3 regions of the Exiguobacterium sp. S22-S28 genome follow, and region 3 is predicted to be linked to each of the others. Evidence: a T-box and tRNA genes for the amino acid it is inferred to sense, from the RefSeq annotation. Region 3 holds a T-box; the other regions hold tRNA genes.
What was found. The T-box of region 3 lies ahead of argS (arginine--tRNA ligase). A T-box ahead of a tRNA ligase gene usually reads a tRNA of that ligase, here a tRNA-Arg.
Positions count from the first base shown of each region.

Region 1: it encodes a tRNA-Arg, which carries the amino acid that the T-box ahead of argS (arginine--tRNA ligase) is inferred to sense. The anticodon was not compared.
Region 2: it encodes a tRNA-Arg, which carries the amino acid that the T-box ahead of argS (arginine--tRNA ligase) is inferred to sense. The anticodon was not compared.

Region 1 is NZ_JBHFFC010000030.1:118,303-128,922, reverse strand. Features, by position in the region: gene lgt (prolipoprotein diacylglyceryl transferase) at 1-227, shown strand, start outside; gene ppaX (pyrophosphatase PpaX) at 232-888, shown strand; gene ACHA8N_RS13565 (acyltransferase) at 872-1,354, shown strand; gene kapB (sporulation phosphorelay system protein KapB) at 1,384-1,764, shown strand; gene ACHA8N_RS13555 (tetratricopeptide repeat protein) at 1,861-3,345, shown strand; gene trxB (thioredoxin-disulfide reductase) at 3,406-4,368, shown strand; gene rapZ (RNase adapter RapZ) at 4,480-5,349, shown strand; gene ACHA8N_RS13540 (gluconeogenesis factor YvcK family protein) at 5,349-6,347, shown strand; gene whiA (DNA-binding protein WhiA) at 6,344-7,300, shown strand; gene ACHA8N_RS13530 (hypothetical protein) at 7,382-7,618, shown strand; partial or broken gene clpP (ATP-dependent Clp endopeptidase proteolytic subunit ClpP) at 7,735-8,322, opposite strand; tRNA gene ACHA8N_RS13520 (tRNA-Arg) at 8,500-8,575, opposite strand; gene ACHA8N_RS13515 (RNA polymerase factor sigma-54) at 8,744-9,895, shown strand; gene ACHA8N_RS13510 (glutaredoxin family protein) at 9,895-10,155, shown strand; gene ACHA8N_RS13505 (sugar-binding transcriptional regulator) at 10,270-10,620, shown strand, end outside.
Region 2 is NZ_JBHFFC010000029.1:102,345-112,964, forward strand. Features, by position in the region: gene sdhA (succinate dehydrogenase flavoprotein subunit) at 1-394, shown strand, start outside; gene sdhB (succinate dehydrogenase iron-sulfur subunit) at 394-1,200, shown strand; gene ACHA8N_RS12270 (acyl-CoA thioesterase) at 1,272-1,727, shown strand; gene ACHA8N_RS12275 (phosphocarrier protein HPr) at 1,793-2,056, shown strand; gene racE (glutamate racemase) at 2,144-2,959, shown strand; gene rph (ribonuclease PH) at 2,950-3,702, shown strand; gene ACHA8N_RS12290 (XTP/dITP diphosphatase) at 3,699-4,295, shown strand; gene ACHA8N_RS12295 (metallophosphoesterase family protein) at 4,302-4,808, shown strand; tRNA gene ACHA8N_RS12300 (tRNA-Arg) at 4,876-4,949, shown strand; gene ACHA8N_RS12305 (hypothetical protein) at 5,052-5,576, shown strand; gene ACHA8N_RS12310 (hypothetical protein) at 5,602-6,618, shown strand; gene tig (trigger factor) at 6,728-8,020, shown strand; gene clpX (ATP-dependent protease ATP-binding subunit ClpX) at 8,254-9,519, shown strand; gene lon (endopeptidase La) at 9,591-10,620, shown strand, end outside.
Region 3 is NZ_JBHFFC010000031.1:53,284-63,903, reverse strand. Features, by position in the region: gene ACHA8N_RS14785 (TVP38/TMEM64 family protein) at 14-658, opposite strand; gene trhO (oxygen-dependent tRNA uridine(34) hydroxylase TrhO) at 898-1,815, shown strand; gene ACHA8N_RS14775 (alpha/beta hydrolase) at 1,875-2,663, opposite strand; gene ACHA8N_RS14770 (GGDEF domain-containing protein) at 2,670-4,346, opposite strand; T-box leader at 4,472-4,694, shown strand; gene argS (arginine--tRNA ligase) at 4,751-6,433, shown strand; gene ACHA8N_RS14760 (hypothetical protein) at 6,468-7,073, shown strand; gene ACHA8N_RS14755 (metallophosphoesterase family protein) at 7,142-7,735, opposite strand; gene ACHA8N_RS14750 (carboxymuconolactone decarboxylase family protein) at 7,798-8,211, opposite strand; gene ACHA8N_RS14745 (LysR family transcriptional regulator) at 8,299-9,183, opposite strand; gene ACHA8N_RS14740 (3-hydroxybutyrate dehydrogenase) at 9,298-10,080, shown strand; gene ACHA8N_RS14735 (YajQ family cyclic di-GMP-binding protein) at 10,137-10,620, opposite strand, start outside.

The sequences.
Region 1 (10,620 bases), on a different contig from region 3:
TGAAGTTCAACCCGCGTCGCGGATATATCTTCCTCGGTTACCTCGTCTGGTATTCGATCGGTCGCTTCTATATCGAAAGCTTGCGAACAGACAGCCTGATGATGGGAGACGGACTCCGGACCGCGCAAATCGTCTCGATTTGTTTGATTGTATTTGGTGTCATCATGCTGTTCGTGCGAAAAAATGCTGTCCGTTACTTGGATGGAACAAAACGGGAGGCGAAATGAGCCGATGATTCAAACGATTTTATTTGATCTCGACGGGACGTTGATCGATACGAACCCGCTCATCCTGAAAAGTTTTGAGCATACACTCAGTTATTACTATCCGGACCGGACGTTTACGCAAGCCGAACTGCTTCCGTTCATCGGGCCGACACTCGAGAAGTCGTTTTCGGAAATGAACGCCGACCAATGGAAAGAGATGGTCGCATTTTACCGCAGCTACAACATTGCGATGCATGATGCGCTCGTGCTCGAGTATCCAGGTGTGCTCGACGGATTACGTCGATTAAAGGAACAAGGTTATAAAATGGCGGTCGTGACATCAAAAAGCCGTCGTGTCGCGTTGCAAGGAATCGAATTATTCGGACTGAGCCATCTGTTTGACGCTGTTATTGCGGCAGATGACGTGACGGAAGAGAAGCCGGCTGTTGAACCGTTTGAAAAAGCGATGGCACTGCTCGGCGCGACACGTGAGGAAACGATCATGGTCGGTGACAACGATACGGATATCCACGGCGGGAAAAATGCGGGACTGAAAACGGTTGCCGTCGGATGGGCGATTAAAGGCCGACCGTATCTCGAGGCATTGCAGCCGGATTTGATCATCGATTCGATGGAACAGCTCGAAGACTGGATCGAGGCCGAAAATGCCAAGACGGACTGACCGGTATCACGTCGGGTCGACGAACCCGCTTTGGCACATGTACCGGACCGTTTCATTTTTTAAAGTGATGTGGTGTTTCGTCATCATTACGATCGGTCGCTTTTCACCGTCGCTCCGTTTCAAGAACAGTTTGTACCGGACGTGTTTGCGGATGAAGATCGGCGACCGGACGGCACTTGCCTTGATGGTCATGCCGGATACGATGTTTCCGGAGCGGATTACGATCGGGTCCAATACGATCATTGGTTTTAACACAACGATTCTCTGTCATGAATATTTGACGACCGAATACCGCATCGGCAACGTGACGATCGGCAATGATGTCTTGATTGGGGCAAACGTGACGATTTTACCGGGAGTAACGATTGGTGACGGCGCAATGGTCGGAGCGGGTTCAGTCGTCCATCGGGATATTTTGCCCGGTGAACGTGTCTCGAGTCAGCCGTTGCGTCGACATGAAATGTGACAAAAATGTGAGAAGGAGGAGATGATGAGATGAGTCAAATCCGCTTTACGTATAAAACGGGAAAGTATTTTGGAAGATTATTTGCTGAACGACCGCAAGGGTTGGTCGTCGAAGTGTTAGCTGTCGAAAAACATCCGATTCAAGGTGACCTGCACAATCCGAATCAGGTGGATGTACCGCTGTTTCATATCCGTCCCGCCTTACACCCGCACGAAAAAGTAACGGTTGCCCCAAGTGTCGTTTATGCCTATGAAGGTGAGATTCCGACCTATGCGGACAGTCTGCGGGGAGCGTATACGAAAGAGGTCGACCGCTTGAATCGTCAAAATCCGGAGACGGATGCTTTCGTACAAAAATGCTTGGAGAATTTCAAAGAACTGGAATCGATTTATGCGAAACGTTGGGGGTAAACCCCGGCGTTTTTTTCTGTTGCAACGCTTTCCGAGATAGGTTATTCTTGTCTCTGCAACTACGAAACCAGATTTAGATTTATGGGGGCTTGAATCATGATGGAATTAACCGAATACAAAGCAGACCCCTTTGCGATCACAACGCGCCAAGCGGAACTTTTTTATTTCCGCGGACGGAAGGCGCACCGGGAAGGGCGACTGGAAGAAGCGGTCTATCATCTCGACGAAGCAACGGCGCTTCAACCGAATGATGTCCGTTATCTTTTGCGTTACGCCCGTGTTTTGTTTGAGACAGGCGAGATCAACCACGCCAATGACGTCTTAAAACAAGTACGGACGCTCGACCAGTCAAATACCGAATCATTGTTTTATTTAGCGAACAATTACGCGCACGTTTCCTTATATGAAGAGGCAAAACAATATGCGCTTGACTATTTATCCAGTGCACCAAATGGAAAACACGCAGAGGCATCGGCCGCACTCGTGGAACTGATTGATCTCGAACAAGAGATGGAAGACGACGATGAGGATGAACTGATTCGGTTACATGCTCAGGCACAACGTCAAATCGATAAAGGCATGTTATTTGCGGCACAAGAGACACTCGAATCGTTGATTGTCGAGTATCCGACGTTTTGGCCGGCATATAACAACCTTGCGATTGTCGAGTTTTATCTCGGTGAAAACGACCGTGCTTTCGCATCACTTGAACAGGTGCTTGACGGTAATCCGGGTAACTTACATGCTCTTTGTAATACGCTCGTGCTGCTGCATGAGATGGGACAAGATGAAGAAGCACATCTTTTATCGAAAAAACTCGAGCACGTCCGCTCCGTGAACCTTGAGACACGGTATAAGGTGGCTTCGACGCTTGCCATCATCGGTCGCCATGATTTGGCGTATGAAGAGCTGAAATTACTGGAACGCCGCGGCTACCGGGGAGATCCGTTATTTGGCCACTGGTTGTCGATTTCAGCGTTCAAGACGGGACACGTCGAAGAAGCTGCTGCCTTCCTTCAATCGAAAGAAGCACAGGGTATGCGGGAAGAGCAGGAAGCGTACGACATCCGTCATAACCTTCAGTTTCGTTCCGCATTGATCCAAGCCTTAAAAACGGAAGATGATGTCTCGCGGATTTTTACAGCGCTGTTACTCGGGAAACTGAATGACGGCGAAGCACGACTGGCGTTGTCAATGATGCCGGAAGTAACGGATCAACCGGACGTGTTGGCATTGACGGATCAAATTCTCCACGAAATGAACGGGGAGCACGAGATTGTCGATGCGCGGATTCACCGTGCTTTGATGACGATTCGTCTTGCGGAACGGTATGTATCCGATGAGGAACGGATGAGTCTTGAAGGTGATTTTTATGAACGCTTCGCCCGGCTTGTCCTCAGTGGAGAGACGTTTGACTCGATTGAACGGTCGGCTGCGGCATTGATTTACCTGTTTCACGATGTCCGTGAAGGGATGTTGATTGAAGAGTGTGCCGGATTGGTCGACGTTTCGTTTGACGAAGTCGCAGCGACGATCCGTGCCTATCAGCGCCTTTTAAACCCGGCTCGTGCAAAGTGTTAGACGTTTGTACGATTCTCACCTATACTCAAGTTACAACGAAAATACAGATGGGGTGGAATCATGACAGAAACAGAACAGAAAATATATGACGTCATCATTATTGGTGCGGGTCCTGCCGGTATGACAGCAGCACTTTACGCATCACGTGCCAATCTTTCAACTTTAATGATCGAACGCGGTATTCCGGGCGGCCAGATGGCCAACACGGAAGACATCGAAAACTATCCGGGATATGACAGCATTCTCGGACCGGATCTTTCACAAAAGATGTTTGATCACTCCAAAGCATTCGGAGCGGAATATGCGTACGGTGACGTCCGCAGCATCGAAGACGGTCCTGCTTACAAAACGATCCACGCACACAACAAAGATTATTACGCACGTGCGATCATCATCGCTTCGGGTGCACAGTATAAGAAAATCGGCGTTCCGGGCGAAGAAGAACTCGGCGGACGTGGTGTATCGTACTGTGCGGTCTGTGACGGCGCCTTCTTTAAAGAAAAAGAATTGTTCGTCATCGGCGGCGGCGACTCAGCGGTCGAAGAAGGGGTCTACCTGACACGATTCGCGAAAAAAGTCACGATTGTTCACCGTCGCGAAGAATTACGCGCACAAAAAATTCTCCAAAAACGAGCATTCGACAACCCGAAAATCGACTTCATCTGGAACCATACGGTTAAACAGATCAATGAAGAGAACGGTAAAGTCGGCGGTATCGAATTGATCAATACGAAAACAGCAGCAACGACGACATATCCAATTGATGGTGTCTTCATCTACATCGGGATGAACCCGATCACAGGTTATGTTCAAGATCTCGGTATCTTAAACGATCAAGGATACGTCGTGACGAATGAAGGCATGGAAACGAACATCAAAGGCATTTTTGCAGCCGGAGACGTTCGTGAGAAAACACTTCGTCAAGTCGTCACAGCAACAAACGATGGTTCGATTGCGGCACAAAACGCGCAACACTACATCGAAGCCTTGCTCGAAGAACTGCAAGCATCATCACAAGTCTAATTTGGGAACCAGCTTGGTTGGAGGCACTTCCATCAAGCTGGCTCTTTTTTTATGTTATACTGAAACGAGAGTGAAAAATACACACGGAACTGTTGTCTGGAGGGCGAAGAGATGGAACAGAATCAACCGCAACTGGTCATCATTACAGGAATGAGCGGCGCCGGAAAAACGGTCGCGATGAATAGCTTTGAAGACTTAGGTTATTTTTGTGTCGACAATTTACCGCCGACGCTGCTGCCACAATTGATTGAAGTGATTGGGCAGGTGCGTCCGAAAATCGCCGTCGCCATCGATACACGAGCTCGTGATTTCATTGACAGTTTTTTTGTCGTTTATGAAGACCTGAAGAAGACAAATCTGCAAATTCGGATGCTGTATCTCGATGCCCGTAACGAAGTGCTTGTCCGCCGGTACAAAGAATCCCGCCGTTCGCACCCGCTTGCTCCGACGGCGTCACCGCTGATCGGAATTGAGCGGGAACGGACATTGCTCGAAGGATTCCGTGATAAAGCCCAGTTGTTGATGGATACGAGTGATATCAAGCCGCTCGTCTTAAAAGAACGGATTTTAAAAGAGTTTACGGCCGGCGAACGGATTCCGTTCACCGTCAACGTGATGTCGTTTGGATTTAAGCATGGTCTGCCGCTCGATGCAGATCTTGTGTTTGACCTGCGTTTCCTGCCAAATCCGTTTTACATTCCGGAACTTCGTCCGAAGACCGGACTTGATCTCGAAGTCTCGTCATATGTCATGCAATGGCCGGAAGCGAAGCTGTTTTACAAAAAGCTCGTCGATCTGCTCGAATTCCTGATTCCGCAGTATGAGCGGGAAGGAAAATCGCAACTCGTCATTGCGCTTGGCTGTACAGGCGGAAAACACCGTTCGATTACATTTGCGGAAGCGATCAGCAAAGAGTTCAAGAACCAATACCATGTCGTGACGAACCACCGGGATTATGTCCATGCGAAGGAGGAAAAGTGATGAAATGGGAACGAAAAGTCGTCGCCATCGGCGGAGGAACGGGCCTATCGACTCTTTTGCGCGGACTCAAACACTATCCGCTTGATATCACGGCCATCGTTACGGTCGCCGACGACGGGGGCAGTTCGGGTCGTCTGCGGACGGAATTCAATATGTTGCCGCCGGGCGATATCCGAAACGTCATCGTCTCGCTCTCGAAGTCCGAGACGTTGATGGACCGGATCATGCAGTACCGGTTTGAGACGGGAGAAGGGTTGCATGGTCACTCGCTCGGTAACTTGATGCTGACGGCTGCGACCCAGCTTTGTAACGGTTCGTTCGTCGAAGCGATTGGTGTCATGGGACAGCTCTTGAATGCGGAAGGGAAAGTCTATCCGGCGACGGAGCGGACGATTACGTTATGTGCCGAGTTTGAGGACGGATCGATCGTTAAAGGCGAGTCCCTGATTCCGAAAGTCGGCAAAGTCATCGAGCGGATTTTCCTCGAAGAAGAAAACGTCCGTCCGGTTCCGGAAGCGATTCAAGCGATTCTCGACGCCGATGTCATCGTCCTTGGACCGGGCAGTCTTTATACGAGTATCATTCCGAACGTCTTAATCGAAGAAATCCGGGATGCAATCAAACAAGCTCTGGCACCGGTCGTCTATATTTGCAATGTCATGACCCAACCGGGAGAAACGACGGCGTTCACAGCAAACGATCACTTGAATGTCCTCGAACGATTCCTCGGCAAAGGCGTGATTGATACGATCATCGTTAATAACGAATCAATCGATGTCAGCTATCTCCGTAAGTATCAAAAGGATCATGCCGACATCGTGACATATGATGAATCAAGTTTTGAAGAAGCAGGAATTGAAGTGCTCGCGGACGATATCGTCGATTATAACCATCACTTCATCCGCCACGATTCAGATGCGGTGGCAAGTTTGGTCATGCGAAAGGTGCTGTCGATCCGTCGAGTCCGTCAATTCGAAGGAGAGGAGGAACTGACGTGAGTTTTGCATCGGAAGTCAAAAAAGAACTAACCCAGATCGCGATCACCGATCATGAGATGAAGGCGGAGCTTGCTGCTTTAGCACGCATGAACGGAGCGATTTCGTTTGGTCTCGGACGCGGATTGACGCTTGATATCTCAACGGAAAATGCGTCGATTGCCCGCCGGATCTACTCATTGCTCAAACGTGCTTACGCGGTCCATCTGGATTTATTGGTCCGAAAGAAAATGCGCCTGAAGAAAAATAATGTCTACATCGTCCGTGTCAAACAACAAGCGGATAAAATTCTGCAGGATCTCGGGATTTTAGGCGAAGGGTTTACGATGATCCGATCAATCAGTGATTCGATTCTGCACGATGAACGCCGTGCCCGCGCCTATCTGCGCGGTGCCTTTTTAGCCGGCGGATCGTTAAATAATCCGGCAACTTCGTCGTATCATCTTGAAATCTTCAGTCTGTATGAAGAACACAATGCAGCATTACGAAGCCTGACGAATCAATTTGATTTAAATGCGAAAGCGATCGAGCGGAAAAAAGGGCATATTCTTTACATTAAAGAGAGTGAGAAGATTTCTGATTTTCTTAAACTCGTCGGAGCGACATACTCGATGTTGCGGTTCGAAGATGTCCGGATTTTAAAAGATATGCGGAATTCGGTCAACCGACTCGTCAACTGCGAGACGGCGAATCTCAACAAGACGGTCGGAGCCGCGCTGCGCCAGGTCGAGAACATCAAGTTTCTTGAACGAACGGTCGGACTTGATGTTTTGCCGGACAAACTGAAAGAAATCGCCGTTTTGCGTGTGACCCATCAAGACGTGACATTACAAGAGTTAGGTGAGATGGTTGAAAGTGGTTCCATCTCAAAATCCGGGATCAATCATCGATTGCGCAAGATTGATCAAATCGCGGATAAAATCCGTAACGGAGAGTCGATGACGGGGGCTCTGTAGGGAGTCACTTGCGAGATGAAGCATAGTCTACTATAATATATAGTCGGTGCAACTAAATGTTCGAATTAAGGAGTTTTTGAAATGGCTAATGAGAAAAAACGTATTTCGCTGACAGTAGACGCGAAGTTTGATGAAGTCTTGACGAAAAAAGCAAAAACGATTGGTGTACCCAAAAGTACGCTCGTCGCATTTGCAACATCGTTATTCTTGAAACAGTTACAAGCGGAAGAAGAACTTTCACCGCATGCGAACGGAATTTACACATTGATTCGCGAAAACCACGATATCGTTTCTGATATCACAGATTTGATCGACTAATGAATCAGGACCTCTGTCCGCGTCTGTTTCGAGAGAAGAGACGCAAGGGACAGAGGTCTTTTTTTGACGGCACAAAAAAACCGCCTTCGCAATCAGCGAAGACGGATGAATGAAAATTATGCACGTTCCATGACACGGTCGATTAAACCGTAATCGGCTGCTGCTTGAGCAGACATGAAGTTATCGCGCTCTGTATCACGCTCGATGACTTCAAGGGGTTGTCCTGTGTTTTCAGCCATGATTTTGTTAAGGTGTTCACGCATTTTGATGATGCGTTCTGCATGGATTTTGATATCCGATGCTTGACCTTGTGTACCACCGAGTGGTTGATGGATCATGATTTCAGCGTTCGGAAGCGCAAAACGTTTTCCTTTAGCGCCGGCTTGAAGCAAGAACGCACCCATTGAAGCAGCCATTCCGATACAAATCGTTGAAACTTGTGGTTTGATGAAGTTCATCGTATCGTAAATCGCCATTCCCGCTGTGATTGAACCACCCGGGCTGTTGATGTAAAGCGAAATTTCCTTATCTGGATCTTCCGCTGCTAGGAACAGCAACTGGGCAACGACTGAGTTGGCGACGTTGTCGTCAATCGCGCTCCCGAGAAGGATGATGCGGTCTTTCAGTAAACGCGAGTAGATATCGTAAGCACGTTCCCCGCGGTTGGTTTGTTCGATGACTGTTGGAATTAACATAGTCTTTGCCTCCTTATGGTTGGTATGTAACTCATATTCGACTTGTCCTTATCATAATCCTTTGGTCAATATTGGTCAAAAGATACGCTGTAGGTTTTATGTATTTTTCCTGAAACGGATGTCACTAAACATATCAGTATAGAAAAAAGGCAACACCGATAACGGCATTGCCTGTAGATTCAAGTATGGTACACCCGGAGAGATTTGAACTCCCGACACCTGGTACCGGAAACCAGTGCTCTATCCCCTGAGCTACGGGTGCATGTTTTTACTGAACAATTAATAGTATACCGACATTTTTTCAGGAAAGCAATACTAGATTGTGAAAATTCTTGTTTTTTTACAGATGGCTTGAATCCGGATAAGAACGCACCGGTCGATTATACTAGGAACAGGTACCGATTAAGTCTGAGAGATGGAAGGTGAAGGGATGGAACAGAAGCAGGAACAGACACAGCGTCTCGTCATGTCAGCGTCGCATTTGTTTCAACTGGCGGTCCTTGAAGAATCACGGACGGAGCTTGAGGAACATCTCTATCGAATCATTCGACGCGCCACGCCGTACAAACATAATGGAAGAAAAACGATTCATCCGGATCTTGAGCAGGTGGCGGACCGGATCGAGTCGTTTGAAGCCGATCTTCTGAAGCAAATACGTTTAGAATCGGTCAGACAGGAAATAAGATATATGGCGGAACAACTCATCATGTACTTAGATGCGGATGGATTACTCAGAACGACGGATGCACAACTTGCCACTAGTTTAAAAAGTGAAGCCACGCTGATCAAGCAGGCCCGGCAACTTCTTCAACGATGCGAGCCGACCGGTATCGCGGCACGTTCGGAGACGGAGTGTCGGCTGTTGCATGCCATGGAGCTCGAAGACACCGAACTGATGGACCGAATGGGAGAACTCGCGGACGGCCTGTCACTTCAACACGTCTTAGACCGGATTGACGATGAGGAAGAACGGCGACGCATCAAACAACAGATCAATCGGTTGCCGAAGACTCCGCTGTTACCGGAAACGAATACCGTTACGATGCCGGAAGCGGAAGTTCGGATGATTGAAGGTCAACTTCAAGTGGAGTGGTATGATTTACCGCTCGACGCAGCGTGGACGAATCTAGAAGAAGCAAAACCTTTTTTAAACGCCTACGAACGGCGACGTGTCACGTTACAGGCGATCTTAGATGCCATCATGAAACGGCAGGCGAGATGGTTTCAAGGCGAACTTCATCTTGAACCGCTCACGAAAAAGGAAATCGCGGAACAAACCGGACATCATCCGTCGACGGTTGGTCGGGCGATTGCGCACAAAACGGTTCGGACGATCCACGGGACACTCGGTCTCGAAAACTTTTTTGTCTCCCGCACGAAGGACGGGACGTCGAGTTTTTTGATCAAGGTCCGGATCGCGCAACTGATTCGGGAAACGGTGACACCGTTGTCGGATCAGCAAATTACAGAGCGTCTGGAAGCGGACGGCATCCGTGTCGCACGACGGACGGTCGCGAAGTACCGGGCGAGTCTTGACTTGACCCGGTCCGATATTTTGAAGCAACGAGAGGCGAAAGACTGATGCAAACAAAAGAACACAAGACCTTAACACTGTATTCACGTCCGGGTTGTACGCTATGTGAGGAAGCCGCCGTCTTACTTGATTTCGTACTGGATGAATTTCCCGATTGGACGTTCGAAGAAATCAACATTGAAGAAGATGCAGCGCTCAGCTTACGGTTTTTATATGAAATTCCAGTCGTCATGCATCAGTCTGAAATTTGGAGTTATGGCAAATTTGAGACAGATACACTAAGAAACCGCTTACTTGAAAAAAGTTAAAGGGCGAGGCTTGAAACCTCGAACGCAGGCTGTTATAGTGAGGGTGTACCAAGTGGGACAAGATACGACACGCGGGACGTAAAGTGTCCAGCAACTTGAGAGGAGCGGGAATACATGATTCGGCAGTTAGTACAGATCCAAAAACGAATCGTGCCTGATCTGATCGAAGAAATGCAGACACGTTACGACATACTTCATTATGTCCGGCTCATGCAGCCGATTGGCCGACGGACACTTGCGACAAGCCTTGGCTTGACGGAACGGGTGTTACGCCGGGAAGTGGACTTCCTAAAAGAGCAGGGATTGCTCGAAGTGGCGACACAGGGAATGTCTTTAACGGATGAAGGACGGACCGTTTTACGGAGTATGCACAGCGTGATGGCAGAACTGGCCGGTATTTCCGATATGGCAAAAGCCTTGAAGGAAAAACTAGGCGTACGGGATGTCGTCATCGTACCGGGTGAC
Region 2 (10,620 bases), on a different contig from region 3:
AGTCATGACGGATAACGTCACGGTCGTTCGTTACAATGACAAACTCGAGCAAACGCTTGAGAAAATCCATGAACTGCGTGATCGATTCACGCGGATTTCAGCGACGGATACAGCACGTTGGAGCAACCAAGGCGCATCATTTATTCGTCAACTCGATCATATGCTGGATCTCGCGGAAGCCATTACGCTCGGAGCCTTAAAACGGGACGAGAGTCGTGGGGCTCATTATAAACCGGACTTCCCGGAGCGTGATGACGAGCGTTTCTTGAAAACAACGATGGCCCGCTATACGGACGGTCATCCGGAAATTTATTATGAAGAAGTCGATACATCACTGATTCCACCGCGTAAACGCGACTACAGCAAGAAGTCGAAGAAAGAGGTGAAAGCATAATGGCGACACCACTCGAACAGAAAACGAACCAGAAACCAGTTCAATTCATCGTCCAACGTCAGGACGGACCGGACGGGAAAGCATATGATGAAGCGTTTGAAGTACCTTACCGTCCCAATATGAACGTCATTTCAGCTTTAATGGAGATTCGCCGGAATCCGGTCAACGCGGCCGGAGAAAAAACGACGCCAATCAACTGGGACATGGGATGTCTCGAAGAAGTTTGCGGCGCGTGTTCAATGGTCATCAACGGAACGCCCCGTCAATCCTGTACGGCGCTTGTTGATAAGCTGGAGCAACCGATTCGTCTTCAACCGATGCAGACGTTCCCAATCGTCCGTGACCTTCAAGTCGACCGTCAACGGATGTTTGATGCTTTGAAAAAAGTCAAAGCTTGGGTACCGATTGACGGAACGTATGACTTAGGTCCAGGACCCCGTATGCCGGAAAACAAACGCCAATGGGCATACGAACTATCGAAATGTATGACATGTGGTGTTTGTCTCGAAGCATGTCCAAACGTCAATGACCGGTCGAACTTCATCGGACCGGCATCCATTTCACAAGTCCGTCTCTTTAACTCGCATCCAACAGGTGCGTTCCACAAAGAAGATCGTCTTGAAGCATTGATGGAAGACGGTGGAATCATGCAGTGCGGGAACGCGCAAAACTGTGTCGAAGTGTGTCCGAAAGGGATTCCATTGACGACATCGATCGCAGCAATGAACCGTCAAACGACACTCCACTCATTCAAGAAGTTCTTCGGCAGTGACGAAGGACGTACGGGAGAAGCAGTCAGTAGTTAATCAATAGGAAATCGTAAAATTAAAGAAGGGGCCTTGCTCCTTCTTTTTATATTTTCAGAGGAGGAAATTTCGTGCGTGTACCTAGTTATATTAATGATCTCGATCAATGGTTGGAACAGATGAAACACGGCACACGACTCGATGTCGCCGTTCGATTTGCGGAAACCGATGCGTACGGACATATGAACAATCGTGTCCCGTTCGTCTATTTCGAGGATGTCCGGACATTGATGCTCGAAGAGACAGGGTATTCACTTGCCGATGACGGGATTGTCGTCGTCGCGGATGCCCAATGCAATTACATCCGACAAGTCTATCCACGAGCCCGTCTTGCGGTCTATGCGTACCCGGTTCAAGTGGGAACAGCTTCCTGTGATGTTCACTATGCGGCATTTAGTGAAAACGAGGAATTGATGTTCACCGGTCGGACCTCGATGGTCCAAATTGATCGTTCCGGGAATGCGTTTGCTTGGAATGAAGCGTATAAAAATTCCTTGCAGAATCGATTCGAATCCGTTATCATTTGATAATGAGTTCACATATTCGAAAACGACTCACTAGTACGTTATTAGTGGAGGGAGATTTCTTAATCATGGAAAAAACATTCAAAGTCATCGCGGATTCAGGCATTCATGCTCGTCCGGCAACACAACTCGTCAACACAGCTTCTAAATTCCAATCAGACATCAACTTGGAATACAACGGAAAGACTGTTAACCTCAAGTCGATCATGGGTGTTCTTTCACTCGGAATCGCAAAAGATTCAGACATCAAAATCGTTGCAAACGGTGACGATGCTTCTGAAGCAATCACGACTCTTTCAGATATGCTGACAAGCGAAGGTCTTGCTCAGTAATCCTTTATCGTACATTCTTGGACGCCGGTCTTGCACCGTCGTCCTTTTTTGTTACCATATGAGATGAGAGGAAAGTGAGGGGTAATCGTGAACAGATCAATTGGAGTATTGGATTCTGGGGTAGGTGGATTAACCGTCGCACGCGAATTGATGCGTCAGCTGCCCCATGAACAAATCATATATGTCGGGGATACGTTACGTTGTCCGTACGGGCCACGACCGGAAGAAGAAATTCGTCAATTCACTTGGGAAATGATTGATTATTTGGTCGCGCAGGATGTGAAATTGATTGTCATCGCCTGTAATACGGCAACGGCAGTCGTCTTAAAGGAAGCGCGTCAAAAATTATCGATCCCAATCATCGGTGTCATCGATCCGGGAGCTCGTGCTGCAGTTAAAGTCACACGGTCGAAACGAATCGGTGTCATCGGTACGAAAATGACGATTGAAAGTAATTCGTATGAAAAAGCTTTGCGTCACGTCGAAGGGCAGGTCGTCGTTGAATCCCTTGCCTGTCCGCCGTTCGTTCCGCTTGTCGAATCATCACAGACGAGTGGTTCATACGTCGAGCGTGTCGTTGTCAACACGCTGAAGCCATTGCTGGACTATGATATGGATACCTTAATTTTAGGATGTACTCATTATCCGTTGCTTGCGGAAGTGATTGGACGAGTCATTGGACCCGATGTCCAACTGATTTCTTCCGGAGATGAGACGGCACTCGAAGTCAGTGCCTTGCTCGATTACAACGGAATTACAGCAGATCTTGATAATGTCCCGGAGCATGTCTACCATGCGACTGGTGATACGCGATCTTTTGAACGGATCGCCAGTGACTGGTTAAATCAATCTGTTCAGGCGAAAAGGTTAGTGTTAGGAACGGAGGAAGAAAAATGCGTCTAGATCAAAGAAAACCGTCTGAGATGCGGACGATCCGCTTTGAAACGGAAGTTAATAAACATGCGGAAGGGTCCGTCCTGATCTCAATTGGCGATACCCGTGTCCTTTGTACGGCGACGGTTGAAGAAAAAGTTCCGCCGTTTTTACGCGGGAAACGTCAAGGATGGATTAATGCGGAGTACGCGATGCTGCCACGCGCAACGGCGCAACGGACAGGTCGGGAAGCGGTCCGCGGAAAACAAACCGGACGGACGATGGAGATTCAGCGTCTGATCAGTCGGGCATTACGATCGGTCGTCAACTTGGAAAAGTTGGGCGAACGGACGGTCTGGATTGACTGCGACGTGTTGCAGGCGGATGGCGGGACACGAACGGCTGCAATCACGGGTGGTTTTTTAGCACTCGTCTTAGCAGTCGACGGACTGATTCAAAGCGGGAAGTTAACGGATACACCAATCAAGGAAGGCATCGCGGCAGTTTCGGTCGGTAAAGTCGGGACGGATTTGTTGCTTGATCTTTGTTATGAAGAAGATGCTGCGGCAGACGTCGATTTGAATCTTGTCATGACATCGTCCGGTAAAATTGTTGAACTTCAGGCAACGGGTGAAGAAGCGACGTTTTCTCGTCTTGAAATGCTCGATATGCTCGAACTTGGGGAAAAGGGTATTGAAGAACTCCTTCATGAGGCCGAGCAGGCACTTGGCGCTTCATGGTGGTATGTCGGAGAAGAGGTGGAGCACCGATGAAAATTATCGTCGCGACTAGAAATCCTGGTAAAGTAAACGAATTCAAGGAGATGCTTGGACGACTCGGATATGATGTCGAATCCTTACTCGACTACGAAACGGCTCCGGAGACGGATGAGACCGGTTCGACATTTGAAGAAAATGCCGAATTGAAATCAAGAGAGGCGGCAGCTTATTTTGGTCATGCCGTGCTGTCGGATGACTCCGGTCTTGAAGTAGATGCTTTGGACGGAGCACCGGGTGTCTACTCCGCCCGATTTGCAGGTGAGGAAAAATCAGACGAAGCGAATAACGCATTGTTGCTGGAAAAACTGGCCGGCGTACCCACAGAAAAACGGACTGCCCGTTTTGTCTGCGCCTTGTCTCTTGCGAAACCGTCCGGTGAAACGTTAACCGTACGCGGAACGATGGAAGGGGCAATCGGTTTTGAACGGCAGGGAACAAACGGCTTTGGTTACGATCCGTTGTTTATCATCCCGTCCTTGAATCAGACGGCAGCTGAGTTAACGAAAAGTGAAAAAGCGTCCATCAGTCATCGGGGACAGGCATTACGAAAACTTGAATTGGCATTGACTACTTTTTTAGGAGAGTGATCAGAGATGAAAGCATTAATCGTAAGTGATAGCCATGGACTTGATCAAGAGTTGCTGACGATTTTTAATCGCCATCAGGATGTCGATATCGCTTTTCACTGCGGCGACTCTCAATTGACAGGAAGTGCGGAATCATTATATCCCTATCGTGTTGTCAAAGGGAACTGTGACTACGGAAATGATTTTTCGGACGAAGTGATGGAAGAGTTTGGAACATTTCGGATTTTATGTGTGCACGGTCACCGACAAGATGTTAAATACAGTCTCGATCAGTTGATTCATCATGCCGATCAAAAAAATGCCGCAATCGTTTTATACGGTCATTCCCATGTCGCGAAGGCAGAACAGCGTGACGGGAAATTATTCATCAATCCGGGATCAATCCGGATGCCCCGTCACCGTCCGGAAAAGACGTATGCCGTCTTAACGTTAGAGGACGGACAGTTCACAGTCGATTTTTATGATTTGACCGGTGAGACGATCAATGCCTTACATCTTGACGGAACACTTTAAAAAATAGTTTTTACTAATGTGATTGACACGAAAGAATTGTTTTAGTATAGTTTATTCGTGTTGACACGTCTCAATAGCTCAGCTGGATAGAGCAACGCCCTTCTAAGGCGTCGGTCGGGGGTTCGAATCCCTCTTGGGACACTATAATTAAAATAGAGACTTTCCTTATGAGGAAGGTCTCTTTTTTTTATCCTTTTATTCAGGTATACTTAAGGTATCATGAACTTGAAAGGGATGATGAAGATGATGAAACGAATGAGTGGAATCCTGTTGCTGACCGTTGCTTTAGCGGGATGTAGCGAGGTTACGGATACTGTGGATAATGCGAAACAGCAAGTGACGGATGTGAAAAATAGTGTCGATTATGCAGGTCAGCTGCAGGACATCGCCCAAGATACTTCAAAAGTGACATCTGAATTATCGGCAAAACTGGATCAAGCGGCCACGGAAGCACGTGATTCAGCGAATCCGGAGCAAGCACTCGATCAGCAAATCGAAAAACTTCAAACTGATGGAACCGTTCAGCAGTTGAATGAAGAATTAAATCAAATTGATGAGCGTCTGGCGAGTTTAGAGAGTCCGCCGGCAGAATTGAAGAATCTCAGTGAAAAACTCGAACAATACGTCAATCAATCCGAAGACATTACGCGTTTACTAGAAGCCGATGTCTCGTTAGATACACTGAACAAGATGGGCATCGAGCAGGCAGGCCAGTTGCAAGAAGCGATTACAAACTGGACGTCTTTGCTTGATCCGTTCACGAAATAAGAACGTCAGACAGGAAAAAGGTGGAATGATCGTGGGACAGTCACGTTGGATGGAACAACCGTTAATGGATGAACAAAAACGTCTTGCCGCATTGAGTCAGGCAGAATTAAATGTTCTCCTAAACCAGCTTCAAACCATGACGTCGGAAGATGATATCTTATATCTTCTCTATACGATCCAAGGTGCTTTTTTAGCAAGGGAAGACGGAATCGAAGTCTATTCAAGCATCGTTGACCCTTTTCTTGGATTGGATGGCGTCGAGCAGGTATTGGCGATTTTTATGTATGAAAAGGGAGAACGGTATGCATTTGATCTTGCTCTGCGAACAGCATCCCCTTATTTGCCATACGGGTTAGCTTTAAAGTTAGAAGAAGTGACCGTATCACGCTCACGTACAACGCGTAATGCCCAGCACACGGATGATGCGTCATATTTACAATGGGAAGAAAAACCTGCAGCAACACTTACGGAGCAGGAGTGGATCGAACTTTACCGCACCGGAACGCTGAACGAACAATTTCGATTCTTGGCACAAACGGACTTGCGGGTACATCCTATATTAATGCACTACATCGTCAACGATTACTTGACGGGCCGGGATGTGAGGAATCCAAGTGCTCTTGTCATTCACCGATTACTTCCTCAACTGACGGATTCGGCGCACGTCTTTCCAATCGATGTGTCGATCCAGTCGCTGGATGTTCATGTTTTATTTCATCGTCCGGAACAGCTTGAGTTGTATCTGGCAAAGCAGGCAACACAACTACACCGATTTGCCGACAGCGCGTTCGACTTGAAGCGAATGGATCCGTTTAAGGCGCTTTTGATCATGACGTGGTATCAAATCGTTTACTTGGAGGAGACGGTGGAACAGGATGAATCGGCCGATGAGTGGCTGCATGCCGTCGAAGAATTGGCGGATTTCGACTTTTCATCTGTCGTACCGCCGGAATCTTTAAGTGAACAGGCGCAAAAGATTTATCGTGCTGTCCATTTGGTGCTGCCGGAAGGAAAACTGTACGAACAAGCACTCCTTCAGTAATTGAAGGCGATTGCCTCGTTCAACAGTGGTAATCCTCAGAAAGATTGTGCTATAATGTGACTTGTTGTACACACATGTACGCTAATTGACATTTTTGGAGGGACTCAGCATGACTGCAAAATGGGAAAAACAATCAGGTAGCCTCGGCGTTCTCACGTATGAAGCGCCTGCTGAAGCATTTGATAAAGCGGTAGACCAAGCGTTCAAAAAAGTCGTTAAGACATTGAACACACCAGGTTTCCGTAAAGGAAAAATGCCACGCGCAATGTTTAACAAAATGTACGGCGAAGAAGCACTTTATCAAGATGCACTTGATATCTTGTATCAAGACACAATCGAAGGTGCTGTCGTCGAATCAGGAATCGAGCCAATCGCGCTTGATAACATCGACGTCGAAACACTCGAAAAAGGAAAACCAGTTGAGTTCAAAATCACATTCGTGATTGAGCCGGACGCAACACTCGGTGAGTACAAAGGTCTTGAGTATACAGCAGTCGAAACAGACGTTACAGACGAAGATGTCGATGCTGAACTCAAAACAATGCAAGAACGCGGTGCAGAGCTCGTCGTTAAAGAAGACGGCGCGATCGAAAATGGCGATACAGTCGTATTCGACTTCGCAGGTTTCGATGGTGAAAACCAATTCGACGGTGGTACTGCAGAAAACTATTCACTCGTCATCGGTTCTGGAAACTTCATCCCAGGATTTGAAGAGCAGATGGTTGGTCTTAAATCAGGCGAACAAAAAGACATCGACGTAACATTCCCAGAAGAGTACCATGAAGCATCACTCGCTGGAAAACCAGTCGTATTCAAAGTAACAATCCACGAAGTCAAAGCTCAGGAACTTCCTGAATTGACGGATGAGTTTGCTAAAGAAATGGACGAAGAAGTTTCTTCTCTTGACGAGTTGAAAACAAAAATCCGTACACGTCTTGAAAACACACGTAAACAAGAAGCTGATTCTTCTATGCGTGATGAGTTGGTTGAAGCAGCGACGAAAAACGCGACAGTGGATCTTCCAGAAGTTATGGTTGAAAACGAAGTGGAGCGTATGGTCCAAGAATTCACACAACGTATTCAGTCACAAGGAATTGACCTTAACATGTACTTCCAGTTAACTGGAACGACTGAAGAGGCAATGCGCACTGAAATGAAAGAACAAGCAGAAGAGCGTGTTAAAGCGCGTCTTGTTCTTAAACAAATCGTTGCAGACGAAAAAATCGAAGTAACAGAAGAAGAAGCGCAAGCTGAACTTCAATCGATGTCTGAACTCTACAACATTCCTGCTGACCAACTCGAAACGATGCTTGCTCCACAAGGCGGACTTGATACACTTAAAGGTGATCTTCAGTTCCGTAAAGCAATCGACGTTCTCGTTGACAACGCAAAAGCAAAATAAGCAAACCAACCGAACAAGTCGACTTCAAGGCCAATTTCTGGTCTTGAAGTCGATTTTTTTGTACGATAGGTCAAACAAGGACAAACTAAATTATGATTTTTAAATCAAACTGTAAAACGCTCATCCAAGATTTGAAAGAGTTTCCTTGTTCATGCTACAATCATAAATAGTAAAACGTGAGAATAGATGCGAAACGGATCTATACAACTTCCACGTTAAAGGGGTGGACCTTTATGTTTAAATTTAACGAAGAAAAAGGTCAGCTGAAATGTTCTTTCTGCGGAAAGACACAAGAACAAGTGCGCAAACTTGTTGCTGGACCTGGCGTTTACATTTGCGATGAATGTATCGAACTCTGCAACGAAATCGTTGAAGAAGAGCTTGGTACAGAAGAAGAAGTCGAATTAAAAAATGTACCGAAACCGCATGAAATCCGTGCGACTTTAAATGACTATGTCATCGGGCAGGAAAAAGCGAAAAAATCGTTGTCTGTCGCGATGTATAATCATTATAAACGGATCAATGCAGGTGGTCGTGCGGATGATGTCGAGTTATCGAAATCGAACATCGTCATGATCGGACCAACTGGTAGTGGTAAAACGCTTCTTGCACAAACGATGGCTCGTATTCTGAATGTTCCGTTCGCAATTGCGGATGCAACAAGTTTGACAGAAGCTGGTTATGTTGGGGAAGATGTTGAAAATATTCTCTTGAAATTGATTCAAGCTGCTGATTATGATGTGGAAAAAGCAGAAAAAGGCATTATCTATATCGATGAGATTGATAAGATTGCCCGTAAATCTGAGAACCCGTCCATCACACGTGATGTGTCTGGGGAAGGGGTGCAACAAGCCCTTCTAAAAATCTTGGAAGGTACTGTGGCAAGTGTTCCGCCACAAGGTGGACGTAAACATCCACATCAAGAATTCATCCAAATCGATACGACGAACATCCTGTTCATCGTCGGTGGTGCGTTTGATGGAATCGATCAATCAATCAAACGTCGTCTCGGTAAAAAAGTCATTGGATTCGGAAACGATTCAGAAAACCGTAACCTGACGCAAAAAGAAATTCTTGCAGCAGCCTTACCGGAAGACTTACAAAAATTTGGATTGATTCCAGAATTCATCGGTCGTTTGCCTGTCATGGCGACACTTGAACCATTGGATGAAGAGGCACTCGTTCAAATTTTGACGAAACCTAAAAATGCATTGATTAAACAATACAAAAAAATGCTTCAACTGGATGATGTCGAACTCGACTTCACAGAAGATGCACTCGTTGAAATTGCTAAACTTGCGATTGAACGGAAAACAGGAGCACGTGGTCTTCGTTCGATTATCGAAGAAACGATGCTTGATATTATGTTTGAAATACCATCACGCGAAGATATCGCAAAAGTCGTCATCACAGCAGAGACGCTGACGGGTAAACGCGGTCCGACGCTTGAGTTGAAAGATGGTACAATTGAACAAGGCAAAGAAAAAGAAACGGCGTAACACCGTGACAAATCGGCTCGGAGGCTACTTGTACGCCTTTCCGAGTCTTTTTGTTTAGGAGGAGATTTTTGATGAAGACAAAACAATATCCATTATTGCCACTACGTGGCGTCGTGGCTTATCCATTAATCGGATTGACAATTGATGTCGGGCGTCCTGTCTCGCTGAAAGCATTGCTTGCCTCGAAAGAACATGAGATTGATTTAGTCGTCGTCACGCAACGGGATCCGGAAGCAGAACCATCCGTTGACGGACTGCATACGATCGGCACGCTTGTTCAAATCGCGAAAATGAGTGAACTTGGAAATGATACGGTCCGGGTGCGTGTCATCGGGAAAGAACGTGTCCGGATTGATCAAGTCACGGAAACGGACGAAGGGTATCAAGCGAACATCGAACCGATTGAAAAAGCAGATATCAAAGGGGCGAAACAAGAAGCGCTCGTTCGTTTGATTAAGGAACAGTTTGGTCAGTTGGTGTCACGGATTAAAGGGATCGGCACGGATGAGCGTCGTCGTTTTGAAACTTATGAACGTCTAGATTCATTGACGGATTATATCGCTTCTAAACTACCGATCGACATTGCGAAAAAACAAGAATTCCTGGAAGAAAATGATCCGGTCGAGCGCGGCGTCATGTTGCTCGATGTCATGAAGCATGAGTACGAGGTCGTTGAACTCGAACGGGAAATGCGGGAACGGACGAAAAAAACAATCGAACAATCACAACGGGAATATTACTTGCGGGAACAGCTGAAGACGATTCAGCAAGAACTTGGTGGAGAAGCAGTTTCGGCCGAAAGTGATGCTGTTAAGTACAAGGAAAAACTAGCGATGCTCGATTTGTCGGAGACGGCAGTCCTGAACATTGAAAAAGAAATCAACCGTCTTGCTGTAGTTCCGGCAACGAGTCCTGAACACGGTGTTATCCGAAATTATTTGGAATGGTTCTTTTCCCTTCCTTGGAATGAAGCGACGGATGATTTCTTAAATGTCGAAGCTGCATCGGAACAGTTAGATGAAGATCATTATGGACTGGAGAAAGTCAAAGAACGGATTTTGGAATACTTGGCGGTGCGGCAGTTGACGGATTCGTTACGCG
Region 3 (10,620 bases):
TTTGGCGGATAAGTTATTTATTATTGTGTTCGATGTCTTGTTCAATCTCGCGGAGCACTTTTGAACGACGGGAAAGGGCACGCCGTTTAATGATTTCTTCCACTCCACGGCTGACTCCCCAGATGGCGAGTAAAATCAGGAACAGAAAGACAAGTCGAATCGGTCGTTCCAAAAAAGTCGACCATTCTTTACCGATTAAGGAAAAGATGATGACGACAATCAATCGACCGGCTCCGGCAGCAATCAAATATGTCCGAAGTGACAGCTGAATCATCGCCGAAATGGATGTAATGATGAATGCCGGCATGAACGGAAGTGAGAAAAAGAAGCCGAGCGAAATCGGACTCATATGGCGAACCCGTTCAATCCATTGTTGTGCGCCTTTATGTTGTTCAAGCCACCGTGTGACGGGGCGGCGAAATAAATAACGAATACAAGCGAAAACGACAAGTGAACCAAGCATACTTCCGACCCACGAGACTAACACACCCATCCAAAAACCATAGGTCGCTGCGTTAGCGGAAATGATGAGAACAAGTGGGAGGAACGGAAAAAGTGATTCCAAAAAAGGAGCAATCAATCCGGTCGAAGCACCACCCGGAAGATCCTGAAGAAACGTAATCATTTGTTCAATCCATTGACGGACGGTTTGGAGCATTCGAAATCCTCCTTACAAAATAAACTGCTATCTTCTATTTTAACTCTTTCGTCGTCAGAAAGGGAGAGACATTATGTAATCGTGATCCGTAACATAGCAATTGTACAATTCAAACGAAGTTGGTATCATACTTAAATGGGTGCGTTTTGCAGGCGTTCCCAGCTAGCTAATAGCTATGACGCTTCGTTCGCCAACGTTCGTTTTACTGCAAAAAACTGACATGGGGGCCAATGAGGATTATGAAACCTTATCGCGTACTATTATTTTATAAGTATGTTCCAATCGACAATGCGGAACAAGTAACAAAGGAGCACCTTGCGTATTGCAAAGAGCTCGGCATCAAAGGAAGAATCTTGATTGCACCGGAAGGAATCAACGGAACGTTGTCCGGAACGGTCGACCAGACAGAACAGTACATGCAAGACTTGCTTGCCGATCCACGGTTTAGTGACATCGAGTTCAAAATCGATGAGGTCGACGAGCATGCCTTCAAAAAAATCTTTGTCCGTTACAAGAGTGAGCTCGTGACATGGCGTTTTGAAGATGAATTCAACGTGCCGGAAGAACATGCAGCCTATCTCGAACCGGCTGAGTGGAAAAACATGATGCAAAATGAAGATGTCGTCATCTTAGATGTCCGGAACAACTATGAATACGATCTCGGTCATTTTAAAAATGCCGTCAAAGTCGACGTGGACGCATCACGGGAATTCCCACAATGGCTCGATGAAAATGAGCACCTGTTTGAAGGGAAAAAAGTCCTGACGTATTGTACGGGCGGTGTCCGCTGTGAAAAATTCACGGCCTACTTCCGGAAACGTCAAAACAGTGATGATATCTTCCACCTTAAGGGCGGCGTCGTCATGTATGGAAAAGATGAAGCGACGCGTGGAGAAGATTGGGAAGGCGAATTGTATGTGTTTGATGAACGTGTACAAGTACCTGTCAATGAAGTCAACCCGACCGTCGTCTCGACCTGTTACTACTGCGGGAAAGACGAGACACGTTATGTGAATTGTGCGAACCCGGAATGTAATCGTCAACACTTCTGTTGCGAGGACTGCGAACCGAAAGTGATGCGGTCTTGTTCAGACGAATGCCGTGAGCATCCGCGGAATCGTTATGTTAAAGAACAGGCGGAAGCACTCGTCAAGTAAACACAACCAATCAAAACAGGCTGACGGCATCCTCACGGGGAATGCGGTCAGCCTGTTTTTTAGGACGAAAACAAGAAACGGAGAATATCCGGCATCCGTTTGGCCCATTCCGTTTCGTGGTGAACGGCGTTTGGAATGACAGTATAGGTCGCGCTGTCGACTTTTTTCTGTACCGCTTTGGCGAGCACATCATTCGTGTGCAAATAATCATTTTCGGTCATCGGTCCACTGACTTCTTTTGTGCCGACATCCATGTAGCAACGATGCTGTTCTGATAGACGGGGACTACGTTCGATGAACTCCAGTAAGGAGGAGAAGTTGGCCCAGCCGGCGGTCGACAAGGCGGCGACGCGTGTGATGATTTCAGGATAGGCGAACAATCCATAAAGTGAAATCACGCCGCCCATCGAACTCCCGATCATGGTCGTGTCGGTCGGGATCGTCGCGTAATGTGTATCGATGTGCGGTTTTAATTCGTGGACGATCCAGTCCATATACAGCTTGCCGTTTCCACCAATCGTTGTCCGGTGGGAAGGATAGGCAGTGCGCATGAGCAGAGCTTCATCCGTCCAAGGAGCATATTCGTCATATCGATCCATTCCGTCGTCCGGACTGTCGATGGCGACAATCATCGCATGCAACTTGACCGCATGTAACGCATGATGGACTTCCCAGCCTTTTCCGAAGGACGCGGTTTCGCCGCTGAACACATTTTGCCCGTCGTGCATATAGATGACAGGAAGTGCTTCTTCGGCTGACAGTTCCGTCGGGCGGTAAATCCGGATGGTCCGAGGTGATTTCAGCATCGGGATGATGTGTTCGATTTCAATAATGGACAAAGTAGTCACGACCTTTCAAAGGTTAGCGTAATGGGCGGTACAGTTTCGACCGTTATGTTTGCCGCCGACATAAAGGGCATGATCGGCTTGACGAAGCGACTCTTCAAAGGTCCGTTCACCCGGATGTTCGACGGTATCGACACCGAGACTGATTGTGATCGATAAGCGGTGTCCGTCGACCAAAAAAGGGCGGTCCAAAACAGCATGACGAATCGTCTCTGCGAAATCAATCGCTTGGTTCTGCGGACACTGGCGGAGCAAGAGGACAAACTCCTCTCCACCGTAACGGGCGGCAAACACATCTTGCCGTGTTTGCTGCAAGGACCGGATACGGCGTCCGAGTTCACGAAGGACGAGATCGCCGACTTTATGACCATACGTGTCATTGACATGCTTAAAATGATCGATATCGAACAGGACGATCGACAACGGATAACGGTCGGAGTTGAATTGATAGGCTCCTTCTTCATAAAAAGCACGGCTATTGGACAGTTCCGTCAACGCATCGGTTCGACTTTCGGCATAGAGTTGATGCGTTTCCTGGGAACGATGCAACGAACGGCAAAAAATCCGGAGTAAACGTGACAACTCATCCGCCTTTGCCTCATCGTAGGCATCAGCTGTTTGATGGAACAGCACAATCGATACATCGACGTCTTCATTCGTGATCGAGGGAATGGCGAGCATCGAATGCCGATCGACCGGTAAATCGATTTGAATGTCTTTCCCCCAATCAAACCGGAGACCGTGGAGGATGGGCGTCTGAAGTTGCTCAGCGGATAATGAATGAAACAAGGGTAGGACATCGATGACCGTCTTCGTCCGAATATTATAGATGAGTTGTTTCCGTTGCTGTTGAATCGAAATCCAGCCTTCCGAGAAGTCAATCAGGTGGGGCAAATCAATCAATAACGAGTCGATCGTCTCGCGTTCGAAACGTGAGATCAAGAGGTGTTCTTTCGCATCATCAAACCGTTTGGCATTTTCATTGGCTTCAATCGTCACGCCCCGTTGTTGAAGCAACCGTTTGAACAAAAGTAAGATCAGGGCCGAGACGGAAGCGGCGATGAGCGGATTCTCATCATAAAACCAGATGCCGAGAAACGCACACAGCATACTCGTCCCGTAAACCAGTGTCTGAAGGCGGACAAGACGGATCCAATCGTATTTCAGATACAAGACACGATTGACGAAACGGCACTGCACGTAAGAGACGAGCATGACCGCCGTCAAATATCCTAAAAAAGGAATGATCGCTTCCGAGTACGTGAATCCGGTACCGATGGGTCCACCGAGCGCCAAGTAAACGAGTGAGGGACAGGCGAGATAAAATAAATCAAATAAGACGTTGATCGGATACAAGTATAAAAATCGTTTGAGGCGGATTTCTTTTTTATGAGAAAAAATTTGAAAGATGATGATGCCGATTTGACTGAGCAGAATCGACGGCAACAAACCGTAGTTGAGAAAGATAAACAAGATGATGCCTTCTTGAAACGTATAATAGATCCCGCCACGACGAACGTTATCGAATTGGAATAAAATGATGAGTGCCAGAAGATAGATGGCATTACCAAATGAAAGTGGAAAGTCGATCAGAGTCGGACGTGCGAGTAAAGCAAAGGTGAACAGACCGGCAACGAGACACAACACAAGCCAACTCGTCCGTGCCACTTTTTGATAGTAGACCATAATGCGTCCCCTCCTTTAACAGTCCTTCCCTAACTTATACCCGTTTTGTGGAAATTATGATGAGCGATTGACAAAAAAATAAGGTTGAGAGAATGAAGCAGATTGCGTATAATGTGGAAGATATCAAACAATCAATGACGAAGAAAGTAACGGGATCATTTGATCGACCAGCGAATCAGGGAATGGTGGAAGCCTGAATAGATTGAAAAACCGTGAAACGCACTTCCGAGATGCTATCCGAATCAACCTGATCAGGCGTAGCCGGGGGTCCCCCGTTATCCCCAGTTAAAGTGGGTGTCGAACCGTCGACACCAAGAAGAGTGGTACCGCGGTCATTCCGTCTCTTTGCGCGTTGCGCAAAGGGCGTTTTTTATTGGAAAAAATAAACTGTTGGAGGGAATAATATGAGTTATAAGCAACAATATGCGGAAGTATTGCACGGTGTGATCGGTGATGCTTTGTCGCAGCAAGAGATTGAACAACTGATCGAACAACCGAAACATGAGGACCACGGAGATTTAGCCTTCCCTTGTTTCCAACTCGCGAAAGCATTCCGGAAAGCACCGATGATGATTGCGACGGAACTGGCTGAAAAAATCGATAATCCACTTTTTTCAAACGTTCAGGCGGCTGGACCGTATGTTAACGTCTTCTTAAACCGGGAAGTCGTTTCGCGTGAGATCATCAAACGTGTGTTAGACGAACAACAGGCATACGGCTCAAGTGAGCCGACCGGAAAAACGATCGTCACCGACTTCTCATCACCGAACATCGCGAAGCCGTTTTCGATGGGTCACCTCCGTTCAACGGTTATCGGAAACGCATTGAACCAGATTTCACGGAAAAAAGGTTACGAAGTCGTCGGCATCAATCATCTCGGAGACTGGGGTACACAGTTCGGCAAGTTGATGGTTGCTTACAACATGTGGGGCAAGGAAGAAGATGTCCGTGCTGAGCCGATCAAAGAATTACTCAAACTGTACGTTCGTTTCCATGAAGAGGCGGAAGAAAACCCGGGCTTGGAAGATGAAGGTCGTGCTTGGTTCAAAAAACTGGAACAGGGTGACGAGCAGGCGACGGCACTTTGGACATGGTTCCGCGAAGTATCGCTCGTTGAATTCAACCGTGTGTATGAAATGCTGGGTGTCAGCTTCGACAGCTTGAACGGGGAAGCATTCTACAATGACAAGATGCAACACGTCATCGATCTGCTCGAAGAAAAAGAGTTGCTGGTCGAGTCGGAAGGTGCGATGGTCGTCGATCTCGAAGCAGAAGGAATGCCTCCTGCCTTGATCAAGAAAAAAGACGGAGCGACGTTGTATGCGACACGTGATTTGGCGGCTGCCGTGTATCGTCTTGAGACATACGGTTTCGAGCAAGCCTTTTATGTTGTCGGCGGTGAACAAGCGTTGCACTTCAAGCAATTGTTTGCGGTCTTGAAAAAACTTGGCTTTGAAAATGTCGACGGTATGCACCATGTACCGTTTGGTCTGATCATGAAAGACGGCAAAAAGATGTCGACACGTAAAGGCCGGATCGTTCTCTTAGAAGAAGTCCTTCAAGATGCGATCAATGTTGCAAAACAGAACATTGCCGAGAAAAATCCTAACCTGGCGAATGCGGAGCAGACGGCACGTGAAGTCGGTGTCGGTGCAGTCATCTTCCATGATTTGAAAAATGAGCGGATGAACAACATTGAATTTGATCTCGAACAAATGCTGAAGTTTGAAGGAGAAACGGGTCCGTACGTCCAATATACGAATGCACGGGCAAATTCATTATTGCGTAAAGGTGAATACGACGGTTCAGCGTTTGCCGGAAGTGCGGACGATTACTCATGGGGCGTCGTGTCGATGCTGAATCAATTCTCGACCGTGATTGACCGTGCGTTTACACGCCGCGAGCCTTCGATCATCAGCCGGTACGTGCTGGACTTAGCACAAAGTTTCAACAAATATTACGGACAAGTCCGTGTTTTAGAAGACGACGCAGAAAAACAATCTCGCCTTGCACTCGTAAAATCGGTTACGATTGTATTGACGGAAGGATTACGCCTGCTTGGTGTCGGTGCTCCAGAAGAAATGTAATGTAAGTAAATCAGATTAAAGATGGGGTTATTATATGAACAAAGAGACAATGGAACGGTTGCAACACGCTTCTACACAAATGAACGAGGAAGATTTGTCAGCATCAGTTGCCTTCCTTGCAGACTTCCACGGGAAAGTCGCAGCATGGCTTCCGGGAGAATCGGTCGATTTCGTATTGGATTTCGTTACAGCACCCGGAGCGGATCAAATTGCGCCGATCAGCGGTGATGCACTCGAAACAAAAGGAAATTTCGAATTCTTTATGGTGAAAAAACAGACACGTAAAAAATTAGGTGAGCTGTTGGCACTTTGGAAAGCACCACGCACAAAAGAAACATTAAACCAAATCGATGCGATTGGTCTGAAGAAATGGTTGGCACGAAATGAGTTCCGCTCGGAAGATAAGCCGTGGGATTACTTGAACCGCCTGCATATCTTGTTATTCCTCGATCAAATGACGACGGTCATCGATGATCATCAATTGACGACGTTGTATGAGCAACTCGTCCGGAAAACACCGGTGCCGACAAGCTTCGTCCGTCGCCAAGGTGAAGTCCGTCGTGTCGTGAATCAGTTTGCGGATAAAACGGAGTTCACACAAGTCGATTTAGTCCGTGCGTCACTCGTCCGTTACTTGTAAAAACATACGAAAACGCAGAACCCCCCGTCTCCTCACGGTACAGTGAATGGAGGCGGGGGGTTGTTTAGTTAGCGGACCCGATGGAAAGTGATCGTCTCGGCAGTCGTATCATAGAGCATCCACTCACGTTCGACGAGAACGGGTCCGACGTTGATCGCGTAACGTCCACGCTTGATTGAAATCGGGATACCGGGATGGACGACCAATCGTTTTCCATCTTTGAACAATCCCCGAACATGACTGTGTCCAAAAAACAACAGCCGGTCCGAATACTCGGATGTGTCGGGCGTTAAGTCGTAACTCCACTTCAATTGGTCGCCGTGGATGAAGCGTGCAGACGCCAGTTGTTTTGTCCGAGCGGATAAGCGGAGTTGGTCGAGAACACGCGACACTCCGACCGGAATCAAGGAAAACAACCGCTCTTCCTGATTTCCGAGTAAGGTTTCAAAAAAAACCAGCTTCAAAAAATCCGGATCAAGTGTCACGACATGTTCGATTTCTTCAAATACATATCGTTTTGCCCGTTTTTTACCGACATGGCACTCATGGACATCACCGAGTGAAAAAACGACCGCTTGTGGCGCGGTCGTCTGAATGTCTTTTAGGACAGCTCGGGTATCGGACAATGAACTGTGCAAATCCGTGATGAGTGCATACTGCATATGGCATCGCTCCCTTGTACTAAGAGTATACCCTGCGTCGCATGCGGCTCATCCTCTTTTAATTAAGCCGGATCAACGATAACGCCACGTTCGGCAAAAACGACTTTGGCGACTTCGAGTGCATTCAGGACACGTGGGAATCCTGTGTAGGGAACGAGGTGCATGATGGCTTCAACGATCTCGTTGCCTGTTAATCCAGCCGTTAATCCGGTATTGATATGAAGGGCAAGCTGCGGTTCAGTTCCTTGCGTGACAAGGGAAGCAATCGTGACGATCGCCCGGTCGCGGTTAACAAGTCCGTTCCGGCTGTAAACTTCACCGTAAGCAAAATCCGTGATCCATTCACCGACGGCGGGTGCAATGTCTTTTAATGATTCAGCGATTTTTTCGTGAGTCGACTGTGCCGAATTGACATCTGTGAACTCGTTTAATTTTTTAAGTCCAACTTCGTGTCGATTGTTTAGGTGTGTAGCCATGAGTAATAACTTCCTTTCTGTTATGAACGATACAATTTATCTTAAAGGAAGAATAATCATGCTACAAATACATGGTTTTTATACTTGTTATTCATTTTTAGAATAGATCTCTTGGACGAATCGGATCCACTCGCGTGTTACGTAAGACTGATAACGTCCGGTTGGTACGGCGACACCGAGTTTCCAAGGCACCCGGGTGTCGAGCGGTATCGTCTTAACACCTTTGATGGTCATCTGTTGGGCCAAAGAACGCGGAAGAACGGTTACGGCATTACCTTCAGCGACCAGTAAACATAGAAAGTCCCACTGTGAACTGACATGGGTGACGGTCGGTTGGAAACCGGCTGTTCCACAGGCTTGTAACACGACGTCATGAAGTGAGAAGGTTTCATTAAAAAGAACAAAAGGCAGGTCAGCGACTTCTTCCAAGGCAATTGAAGACCGGTCAGCGAACGGATGATGTTCCGGTAAAAACAGATGTAATTCTTCTTCAATGAAAGGATAAACCGTTAAATGTTCATCGGCCGGAAAGACCGTCGCAATCAAATCAACTTCGCCGGCAACGACAGCCTTTTCAAGTGCGTGCCCACCGGCTTCCGTGATTTCCATCGTAATCATCGGGTACCGTTCACGGAACAGACGAAGCAGACGCGGGAAAAACAAGGAACCAATCAGAGGTGGGATACCGATTCGGATCGTTCCCTTCGTCAAATGCATGACGTCGTAGAGATGAGACGGCAGATCGGCAAGTTGATTTAATATTTTTTCGCCTTCTGCAAGCAATGTTTCACCGGCATCCGTTAAGACGATCTGCCGTTTGCTTCGATCAAATAGTTCGATCTCAAGTTCTTCCTCCAAATGACGGACCATTTTACTGAGTGTCGGTTGCGTGACATGGAGATGATCGGCAGCCCGGGTGAAGCTTTTGAAGCGGGCGACTTCCGTAAAATATTCCAATTGACGAAAATCCATCTGATTCACTCCTATTCCTTTTTGTTATATCTATCATAACAAGTATTCATTTTTATTATTCATTGTCTAAGCGTACAGTAAAAGAAACAAACGAGTAAAGAGGAGTAGATGAAGATGAAACAATTGGAAGGAAAAGTCGCATTGATCACTGGAGCAGCAAGTGGGATCGGTCTTGAAATCGCGGAAGAGTTTGCCCAAGAAGGTGCGAAAGTCGTCATCGTTGATTTGCAGGAAAATGCGGCAAAACAAGCAGCGGAAACACTTCAAAGTAAAGGATTTGAAGCTTTTGCAGTGGCGGGGGACGTCACGAGTGAAGCAGCCATCCAGTCAAGTATCGAGCAGACGATGAGTCATTATGGACGAATCGATATCGTCATCAACAACGCCGGTATGCAACACGTCTCACCCATTGAAGAGTTCTCGACTGAAAAATTCGATTTACTCCAAAGCATCATGTTACGAGCACCGTTCCTGTATACAAAATATGTTTTCCCAATCATGAAAAAACAAGGTTTCGGCCGTATTTTAAACATGTCGTCGATCAACGGATTGATCGGATTTGCCGGGAAAGCTGCATACAACAGTGCGAAACACGGTGTCATCGGTTTGACGAAAGTCGCGGCTCTGGAAGGGGCGACGTCCGGTATTACCGTCAATGCAATTTGCCCGGGCTATGTGGATACACCGCTCGTCCAAAAACAGTTGTCTTCGCTTGCCGAAACACGGAATGTACCACTCGACCGGGTACTCGAAGAAGTCATCTATCCATTAGTACCGCAACATCGTTTGCTTCAAGTCAAAGAGATTGCCGACTACGCCATTTTCCTCGCGAGTGACAAAGCAGCCGGTGTAACCGGACAAGCAGTTGTACTCGATGGCGGCTATACCGCTCAATAATAAGTAGGAATGAAAAAAATCCCTTACTCCGGTCGGAGAAAGGGATTTTTTTGTGCTTAACGGAAATTGATGAACTGAACGTCGACGGATAGTGGCAACTCACGCACGATTTGCATGACTTGTTGCAAGTCATCGCGCGATTTTCCCGTGACCCGGATTTGATCGTCTTGAATCTGCGTCTTCACTTTGAGTTTGGATTCTTTGACCGCATTGTTGATTTTTTTAGCATCATCACGGTCGATTCCGCTTTTCAGAATGACACGTTGACGGACCGTGTTTCCGGCTGCCTGCTCGACTTTTTCATACTGTAGGTTTTTCGTCGGGACTTCCCGCTTAATCAGTTTAGCGGTCAGGACGTCTTTGACTTGATCGAGTTTAAAATCGTCATCTGAGATCAGAATCAAGTCTTCTTTCTCCAATTTCATGTCGCTCTTAGAACCTTTGAAATCAAAGCGGTTCGTGATTTCCTTTAAAGCGACCTGCATCGCATTTTTGACTTCCTCGATGTTGATCTGTGACACGATGTCGAATGAATTATCT